One region of the Pseudidiomarina sp. WS423 genome, then DNA from elsewhere that is predicted to be linked to it. Evidence: predicted binding sites of a transcription regulator. Region 1 holds the regulator's gene; each other region holds the start of a gene.
What was found. The regulator sigma-54, encoded in region 1, starts transcription at its own class of promoters, with help from an activator protein. The targets are predictions, from matches to a motif close to GTTGGCACGNNNNTNGNNT.
Positions count from the first base shown of each region.

Region 1 (3,148 bases):
CAAAATCGATGGGCTCTTCTAGGGTCAGCAAAATAGCCACCGGCTTAGTTGCCGAGGCCAAGCGACCATGGGGAATAGCAACCCCCAGCCCGATGCCGGTACTACCTAATCGTTCGCGATTGAGAAGACTTTCGAAGACGTCAAAACCGGTGGTACCCGAGAGACGCGAAGCGGCCAGTTGGCCGATGATTTCAAGCACTTTCTTTTTGCTTGTTCCCGCGACTGCGCAGCGAGCGCAGTCGGGGCTTAACAGAGTGGATAAATCCATGATTTAGTGGCGTTTCATCTTTTCTTTATGTTTAATAACCTGCCGATCGAGTTTATCAATCAGCCCGTCAATAGCCGCATACATATCGGTGTGCTCTGAATCAGCGAAAATTTCGCCGCCATTCAAATGCAGCGTAGCTTCCGCTTTTTGCGTTAACTTTTCAACATTTAAAATGACATGGACGTTATTTATGTGGTCAAAATGACGTTCCAGCTTAGAAAACTTGGTATCGACATAGTCACGCAGAGCGTCAGTAATTTCGATATGATGACCGGTCAGATTAATTTGCATAACATCTTCCTTCTGTTTGTCCAAGATTCAGATAAGACGTTTGCGTTGGCTCGAGGGCGGAATATTCATGGCCTCACGATACTTCGCAATTGTCCGTCTAGCTACTTGGATACCCTGTTCGGCCATGAGTTCAGTTAATTTACTATCACTGAGAGGCTTCTTGGGGTTCTCCGCAGCAACTAGCTTTTTCAATACCGCTCTAATCGCGGTAGAAGAAGCATCTTCTCCATTATCCGTTGCCAATTGGCTAGAGAAGAAGTACTTCAATTCAAACACACCTTTAGGTGTATGCATATACTTTTGTGTGGTTATTCTTGAAATAGTTGATTCATGCATCTCTACTGCGTTAGCAACGTCAGCAAGAACCATAGGTTTCATCGCCTCAGGGCCATATTCAAAGAAACCTTGCTGACGTTGCACTATGGTTGCAGCTACTTTCAGTAAGGTATCGTTACGGCTTTCAATGCTTTTAATAAACCACTTCGCAGCTTGCGTATGCTGCCGAATATACTGTTGTTCTTCAGATTGCGAACCACTTTGCAGCAGCGCCGCATAATCTTCGTTCACCTTTAGTTTAGGCAAACTTTGCGAATTTAGCTCAACGGTCCAGCGATCATTTTTTTTGCGCACCAGCACATCAGGAATCACATAGTCGTCATCACCTGCGCCAAAACCGTCCCCTGGGTGCGGTTGTAGCTGCTGAATCAGCGCTAGTACTTGGCATAAATCGGCTTCTTGAATACGTAACCGCCGCGCCAGATTGCGATAATCGCGCTGGGCGAGCAACTGCAAATGCTTGTCAACGGCTTGCAGAGCTAAGTTCAGGTAGGGAATATCGTTAGGAAGATGCCGTAGCTGAATTAATAAACATTCGCGGACATTGCGAGCGCCAACGCCAATCGGATCAAAATGTTGAATTCGTTTGAGCACCACGGCGACTTCGGCTAAGTCCACTTGGATGAGCTCGGGGTGTTGCTGTCGAATCGCTGGCAACAGTTCTTCTAATTCAGCCGTTAAGTAGCCGCGCTCATCAATGCTATCAATCAACAGCATGGCAATAGCTTCATCAAGGGGAGAAAAATGTGATAGTCGCATTTGCCATAACAAGTGCTCTTGCAAACTCTCACTGGTGCTGCCCTGATAGAGGGTGTCTTCGCCATCGTAAGCTGTGCCAGAACTGCCTAAAGAAGCCGAATAGCTTGGTTCCCAGCTCTCCTCGGCAGCAGCTAAATCGGTTTCGCCTTCAGCGCTTTGGTCGGCCACCTCAAGCAAGGGGTTCTCATCCAGCGCTTGTTGCACTTCTTGCTGCAGTTCTAAGCTTGAAAGTTGCAACAGTTTGATGGCCTGTTGCAGCTGTGGGGTCATGCTCAGCTGTTGACTAAATTTGAACTGCAGGCCTTGTTTCATCATGATAGCTACAGCGTAAACTGGTCGCCCAAATACACGTCTTTCACATGCTGATTATTAAGAATGGTTTGGGCATCGCCTTGCGCGATAAGCTCGCCATGGCTAACAATATAAGCATGTTCACAGACGCTTAGGGTTTCGCGCACGTTGTGGTCGGTAATGAGTACCCCGATACCACGTTTGCGTAGGTGTTCGATAATCTTCTTGATGTCCAGCACGGAAATCGGGTCAACCCCAGCAAAGGGTTCATCCAACAGGATAAACTTAGGCTCAGCCGCCAACGCCCGAGCAATCTCAACCCGGCGTCGTTCCCCCCCAGACAAGCTCATACCCAGACTGTTGGCGATATGGCTGATATGAAACTCTTCCAGCAAGCTATCAAGTTTATCTTCACGCTGGGCCGCAGATAGTTCTTTGCGGGTTTCGAGTATCGCCAAAATATTATCGCGCACCGTCAGCTTACGAAAGATGGAGGATTCTTGGGGTAAATAGCCAATCCCAAGGCGAGCGCGTTCATGCATAGGTAATAACGAGATATCACGGTCGTCTAATTTAATCAGGCCTTTGTCGTTATTCACTAAGCCAACAATCATATAGAAAGTCGTGGTTTTACCGGCGCCATTAGGGCCCAGCAAGCCAATCACTTGGCCTGCTTCAACAGTCAAACTAACGTCTTTAACAACTTGGCGTTTTTTATAAGATTTGGCTAAATGTTCAGCTACTAATCGGCTCATGGTTGCTCGTTGTTTTTATCGTCTTGTTGTTTCGGCATGTAGATGGTGGTTACGCGGTCGGTATCTTTGTCACCACGCGTGGTCATTTGCTGTGTAGCAAAGTTATAAACCATCTCTCCACCACGACTGACGCTGTTTCCTTGCGCAACTTCAACATTCCCCCGCAACGTCAGTAACTGTTGCGCTTGGTCATAAATGATTTGGTTGGCCTTGGCGGTGATAACACTACCGTCTTCCAATTGTTGGGTATAAACCGCCGGCGCCCCTTCAGCGATAAACACAGCATCTTCGGCCTCACCTTCACGCTCTACTGATAACTTGTCAGCGGTGATTTTTAAACTACCTTGCTCGATGATGACGCTACGTTCAAACACCACAATTTTATTAGCAATATCAACCCAATCGCGCTCAGCATTGATGCGAATGGGCTGATTAAAGTCATCTTTGC
Region 1 covers NZ_JBOJLN010000003.1:23,964-27,111, forward strand. Annotated here, with positions in the region: gene ptsN (PTS IIA-like nitrogen regulatory protein PtsN) at 1-268, opposite strand, end outside; gene hpf (ribosome hibernation promoting factor) at 272-559, opposite strand; gene ACQ661_RS04385 (RNA polymerase factor sigma-54) at 587-1,966, opposite strand; gene lptB (LPS export ABC transporter ATP-binding protein) at 1,975-2,700, opposite strand; gene lptA (lipopolysaccharide transport periplasmic protein LptA) at 2,697-3,148, opposite strand, start outside.

Region 2 (3,148 bases), on a different contig from region 1:
CGGGCGCAATGATCTGGGCCGTGGGCGCTGCGGCATCAGTAACCGTTGGCATGGCGGTTTGAGTTTGGGTAGTAACCGGGGTGTGCGTGGTGAATTCGGTGACTGGCACCGGCTGTAAGTTAATCACTTCAGCTTGGGGTAAGGGTTGATCCGAATATGTGACCGAGCCATCAGCATTTTGCCGTTTGTAAACTTGCTGTGCCGCTGCAGTTGAAACTGCAACGGCCAGCATTATCACAACCATGAGGCGGCTAATAAGCATCGGTCCTCCTAGGTTCAAACCTCAGCTGAATTAGACGCTGTAGTAAAGGTCGAACTCGATTGGGTGAGTGGTCATTTTCAGCGTCATCACTTCTTTGTGCTTCAGCTTAATGTATGCATCAATCATGTCGTCCGTCATCACGCCACCAGCGGTTAAGAACTCGCGATCTTTATCCAACGCTTCTAGGGCCATTTCTAATGAATGACACACGGTTGGAATTTCTTTCGCTTCTTCTGGTGGTAAGTCGTACAAGTCTTTATCCATAGCATCGCCAGGATGAATCTTGTTTTTAATACCGTCTAAACCAGCCATTAAGAGTGCCGCAAAACATAAGTATGGGTTAGCGGCTGGGTCTGGGAAGCGAACTTCGATACGACGTGCTTTTGCACTAGCAACCACTGGGATACGAATAGAGGCAGAACGGTTACGTGCTGAGTAGGCCAACATGACCGGTGCTTCGTAACCAGGGACTAACCGCTTGTATGAGTTGGTGGTTGGGTTACAGAAAGCGTTCAAGGCACGTGCGTGCTTGATGATACCGCCGATGTAATACAACGCCATTTCGCTCAAACCGCCGTACTGGTCGCCAGCAAACAGGTTTTTACCATCTTTGCTAATCGACATGTGAACGTGCATACCTGAACCGTTATCGCCAACAATCGGCTTCGGCATAAAGGTTGCGGTCATACCGTAAGAATGGGCCACGTTGTGGACCACATACTTGTAGGTTTGAATCTCGTCAGCTTTTTTAACCAATGTGTTAAAACGGGTGGCAACTTCGTTCTGGCCAGCAGTAGCAACCTCGTGGTGATGCGCTTCAACCACTAAGCCCATGTCTTCCATCACCGTACTCATAGTGCTGCGGATGTCGTGCGCTGAGTCTACCGGAGGCACAGGGAAGTAACCGCCTTTTACGCCAGGACGGTGCGCTAAGTTGCCGTCTTTGAATTCTTTACCTGAGTTCCATTTTGCTTCGTCGGCTTCAATTTTGTAGAAGCTGCCGCTCATGTCAGTATGAAAACGTACATCGTTGAACAAGAAGAACTCTGGCTCTGGACCAAAGAACGCGGTGTCACCGATGTTCATGCTTTGTAAGTATTCTTCAGCGCGACGAGCGATAGAGCGTGGGTCACGATCGTAACCTTGCATGGTATCTGGCTCGAGGATATCGCAAACCACGTTCATGGTGACTTCGTCAGTGAACGGGTCTAATACTAGGGTACTGCAATCTGGCATCAGTACCATGTCTGATTCGTTAATACCTTTCCAGCCGCCAATCGACGAGCCGTCAAACATTTTGCCTTCTTCAAAGAATTCTTCGTTAATTTGCGACACCGGAATGGTCACGTGCTGCTCTTTACCTTTGGTATCGGTAAAGCGCAAATCTACAAATTTAACTTCGTTTTCTTCAATAAAAGCCATAACGTCTTGTGGTGTAGACATGTGATCCTCCGCGATCGCAATCGTCAAAATGAACAATGAGTATAGCGTGCACTGAAACTTTCTGCACTGCGTTTGCACAAAACTAAAGCAAACCCCGTGCCAACTATTTAAATATCAATTAAATCAATAACTAATAATTATGCTAACGATATTAGGAGGTGCTTTTACTCACCTTTTGCACCATGATAGTGCATTTGCGTGCATTGTGATAGTGCATCGCGATAGTGCAACCGGTAAAATGCACAAAAAAAGGGCCCCACCCACGGAGCCCTTCGCAATCAATCAGTAACGAACAAGGTTGAACAATTAAAGATGCTTAGCCTTGCGTCGTAATAACGACGCATACAGCAGCGGAATAACCACCAAGGTTAATGCTGTTGATACTGCGATACCGAAGATCAAACTCACTGCTAAACCACTGAAAATCGGGTCATCCAGAATGAAGAACGCCCCCAACATGGCCGCTAGTGCCGTTAATACAATCGGCTTAGCTCGCACCGCTGCAGCTTCTATCACTGCCTCGTTCAAATCCTTGCCAGCCGCCACTTCTTCGCGGACAAAATCCACCAAGAGAATGGAGTTGCGCACAATGATGCCAGCCAACGCAATCATCCCGATCATCGAGGTTGCGGTAAACTGTGCTCCCAGTAACGCATGCCCTGGCATAATCCCTATCAGGGTGAGCGGGATCGGAGCCATGATTACCAGCGGTACCGCGTAGCTGCCAAAGTGGCCCACAACCAGCAAGTAAATCAACAACAAACCGACGGCATAGGCAGCTCCCATATCACGGAAGGTCTCGTAGGTGATTTGCCACTCTCCATCCCATTTTAGTGCAGCCGTATCCCACACATCGGGCTGGCTGATGTAGGTTTGTGGCAACTCAATGTCACCAGCTGCGGCAAACAAACCGTATAAAGGACTATCCAAATCACCCGCCATATCTGCCGTCACATAAACCACCGGACGTAGGTCTTTGTGGTAAATCGGCTGGGCATAAGGGCGCTGAACTCGGTCGATAAGCTCCGCCACCGGAATCGCCTGGCCACTGGTTTGTGATAGCACAGTGACATTTTGCAGCTGGCTTAACTGACCTTGCCAAGTGTTTGGTAACCGTACTTTTACTGCTACCGGTTGGGTTTGATGGGGAATGGCTAAATAAGTGACATCCATCCCTGCCAAGGCCGTTTGCAATACCCGTACCACTTGTTCAGCCGTCACTCCTAATTGCGCCGCACGCTCGCGGTTAACCTGCCAAACTTCTTCTAAACTATCGCTCACCAAGGTGCTATCAATATCCACCACACCTTCGGTTTGCTGCAGTTGTGCCAAGGTTAACTGAGCGGCATCAGCCCGAGCCTGTGCACTTGGGCCGTAAATTTCTGCAACAATGGGTGCCATCACCGGTGGCCCTGGCGGCACTTCAACGATTTTCAATGACGC
Region 2 covers NZ_JBOJLN010000007.1:103,384-106,531, reverse strand. Annotated here, with positions in the region: gene ACQ661_RS08055 (DUF4124 domain-containing protein) at 1-262, opposite strand, end outside; gene glnA (glutamate--ammonia ligase) at 293-1,705, opposite strand; gene ACQ661_RS08045 (efflux RND transporter permease subunit) at 2,012-3,148, opposite strand, start outside.
Region 2: the regulator sigma-54 is predicted to act here: its motif matches at 1,791-1,809, upstream of glnA (glutamate--ammonia ligase).

Region 3 (3,148 bases), on a different contig from region 1:
CTTCCGTATCCCGAATATAGCGCGATAAGCTCACGAGGTCTTGGTCAGGTAAGTTTACGGCAGCGTCTATTCGTGCTTGCTTGAAGTTTTCGACCAAACGCATGATACCAATGCCCTCGGTAAATGAACTTCCTTGGCTGATGTACTCACCTTGTTTTAAATAGCTGTAGATACCTGAGCCATCCGGGTCCGCTAACCATACTTGCAGATCTGGATTTTGCTCTTTTAAGTACATGGAGTTACCTGCAATGGTGCCACCGGTACCGGCTACCGAAACAAAAATATCCACTTGCCCGTGAGTTTGCTGCCAAATTTCGGGCCCGGTCATCAGGTAATGCGCTCTGGCGTTGCTCGTATTTTCGAACTGATTAGCCCACCAATAATCCTCACGGCTTTCAGCTAAGCGACGCGCCGTATGATAAAAGTGATTGTCATTTTTGAAAGGCACTGGGTCCACGGTTTTTAACTGGGCGCCGTGTAGAGTAATCATGCGTTCTTTTTCTTTCGACTGGTCGTTTGGCATCACTGCCAACATTTTCAAACCAAACGAACTAGCAACCAATGCTAAGCCGATTCCGGTATTACCTGCGGTACCTTCAACAATGGTCATACCCGGCTGTAATTCGCCGCTGGCTAGGGCATCTTTAATAATCTGCAATGCCGCTCTATCCTTTATCGAGCCACCCGGATTTTGTGATTCTAATTTCACTAAAATCTCACAGCCGGTTAACTCGGATAGACCATTCAAACGCAGCATATCGGTTTGTCCAATCAAATCAGCATTACGTTTTGCTACTTTCATGATGGCTCCTTACTTCTTTTCACTTTTAGTTTAGTGGCTGCATTTGATAGGCGTCACCCTCACACAACCAACGCAAGCGACACTGTGCTGATTCGGCTTTGATGCATTGCTTTAATACTAGTGCATTGGCTCCAAACTCTGCAGCCGCTTGCTTTAACTGCAACAAAGCTTGCTGCTGGCTCGGTTCTTGGTTCCAAAAATGCGCTTGGCAAGATTCGCCAGCAACAGCGCCTAAACTCGTAAAACTAACATCAGTGCGAGATAACTCGTAAGGTCGAATAAACTCAACCGTATCCTGCAGCTGTTGCTGCTGTGCTGTGGTATCAGGGACGGGTGCGGCGCAACCACTGATGGCAACGACTAGTGCCAGCATCAAGCTTAACCCTATGGCATGAATGATATTCATCACTACTCCTATACGAGTAAGTTAGTTTGCAACCAAATCTGTTGACTTATCATAACGTGAGCTACGCAGCGCATACAGTCATTGCGGCTAAATTAATCTAGTTTATTTGATTATATCTTAGTGCAATCACTACTAACAAAGACCTGTTGGCAAGCGGATCGCTGCACTGTCATGGTGCGAATTCGCCTATTCTCCGGGTAGTCGTGCTCGATTTGTGAGCAACGCGTTATCTTCCTTTATCTTCATCTGCACCTCACTATTTCTCGCCACGCCCCACCGCAACAGCACGCGCTGATTTTTTCTAAAACTTGGCACATGGCTTGCAACAGGATGTATGAACTCAGTAAACCTTTATTCACCTAAACAGGAGCTACACCATGCAACTTGTTATTGCAATCATCAAGCCCGCTAAGCTAAGCGACGTGCGTGAAGCATTAGCTGAGCTTGGTTGTCAGGGCATGACCATTACCGAAGTGCGAGGCTTTGGTCGGCAAAAAGGGCATACCGAATTATATCGGGGCGCTGAATACCGCATCGATTTTTTACCCAAATTACGGATTGATCTTGCCGTGACCGACGAACAACTAGAAAACGTGGTGGAAACCATCCGTGATGCAGCTTTTACCGGTAATACTGGCGACGGCAAAATTTTTGTCTGCCCACTGACCCATGTGATTCGTATTCGCACTGGCGAAACTGACCGCAGTGCTATTTAGGAGAAACCGACAATGACAGTCACCGATTTAAGTTACGCTCTTAATACTTTTTATCTACTGGTAAGTGCTGCCCTAGTCATGTGGATGGCAGCTGGATTTGCCATGCTAGAAGCAGGTCTCGTACGCAGCAAAAACACCACCGAGATTCTAGTTAAAAACATCTTACTTTATGCGATTGCCTGCCTCTGCTATTTACTTATCGGTTATACGCTAATGTACGGCAGCCCAGATGTCACCGACTTTGCGCCACAGGCGAACTTTTTCTTTCAAGTCGTTTTTGTGGCAACCGCTATGTCGATTGTATCTGGTGCAGTTGCCGAGAGAATGAAATTAACTAGTTTTTTACTCTTTGCAGTCGTCATGACTAGCTTCATTTATCCTATTCAAGGGGCTTGGAGTTGGGGTGGCGGGTTTCTAGCTAACGCTGGCTTTATTGATTTTGCTGGCTCGGGTATTGTTCACCTTGCCGGCGCCGCAGCTGCGCTAGCTGGGGTGTTACTACTCGGCCCACGCAAAGGTAAATACGGACACAGCGGCAATATTTATGCCATTCCTGGCGCCAATATGCCTCTTGCAGCCCTTGGAACCTTGATTTTGTGGTTAGGCTGGTTTGGTTTTAACGGTGGTTCTCAACTAAGCATTGTCGGCCAAAACAACAGCTCTGCGGTAGCTCAAATTTTTGTGAATACTAATACCGCGGCAGCAGCGGGAGCTCTTGCCGCATTTCTGCTGGTGCGTATCATCTGGCGTAAATCAGACCTGACTATGATCTTAAACGGTGCTCTCGCTGGGTTAGTAGCTATCACTGCTGAGCCAAGTGCTAGTTCAGCGATAACCGCTAGCCTCATCGGCTTGGGTGCTGGGGTGTTGGTTGTGGTTGCCATCATTGGGCTTGACCGAGCTCATATTGATGACCCCGTTGGTGCCATTTCTGTTCATGGGGTTTGCGGCATCTACGGCCTACTGATGGTCAGCATGACCCATCCTGAAGCCACTTTACTAACTCAGCTGTACGGTATTGCGGTGATTTTTGCTTGGGTGTTTAGCCTAAGCCTACTTATTTGGTGGCTATTGCGGGTCACCATGGGCATTAGAATAAGTGCCGAACACGAATACAGCGGCGCCGATATTGCTGATTGCGGAGTTGAGGCCTACCCTGAATTTGTTTACGGCAAAACCAAGTAACGATAACGCCCTGTAGGAGCTCTCCTACAGGGTATTGTT
Region 3 covers NZ_JBOJLN010000005.1:43,844-46,991, forward strand. Annotated here, with positions in the region: gene ACQ661_RS06380 (cysteine synthase A) at 1-802, opposite strand, end outside; gene rcsF (Rcs stress response system protein RcsF) at 828-1,208, opposite strand; gene ACQ661_RS06390 (P-II family nitrogen regulator) at 1,586-1,924, shown strand; gene ACQ661_RS06395 (ammonium transporter) at 1,937-3,109, shown strand; gene ACQ661_RS06400 (AI-2E family transporter) at 3,134-3,148, opposite strand, start outside.
Region 3: the regulator sigma-54 is predicted to act here: its motif matches at 1,516-1,534, upstream of ACQ661_RS06390 (P-II family nitrogen regulator).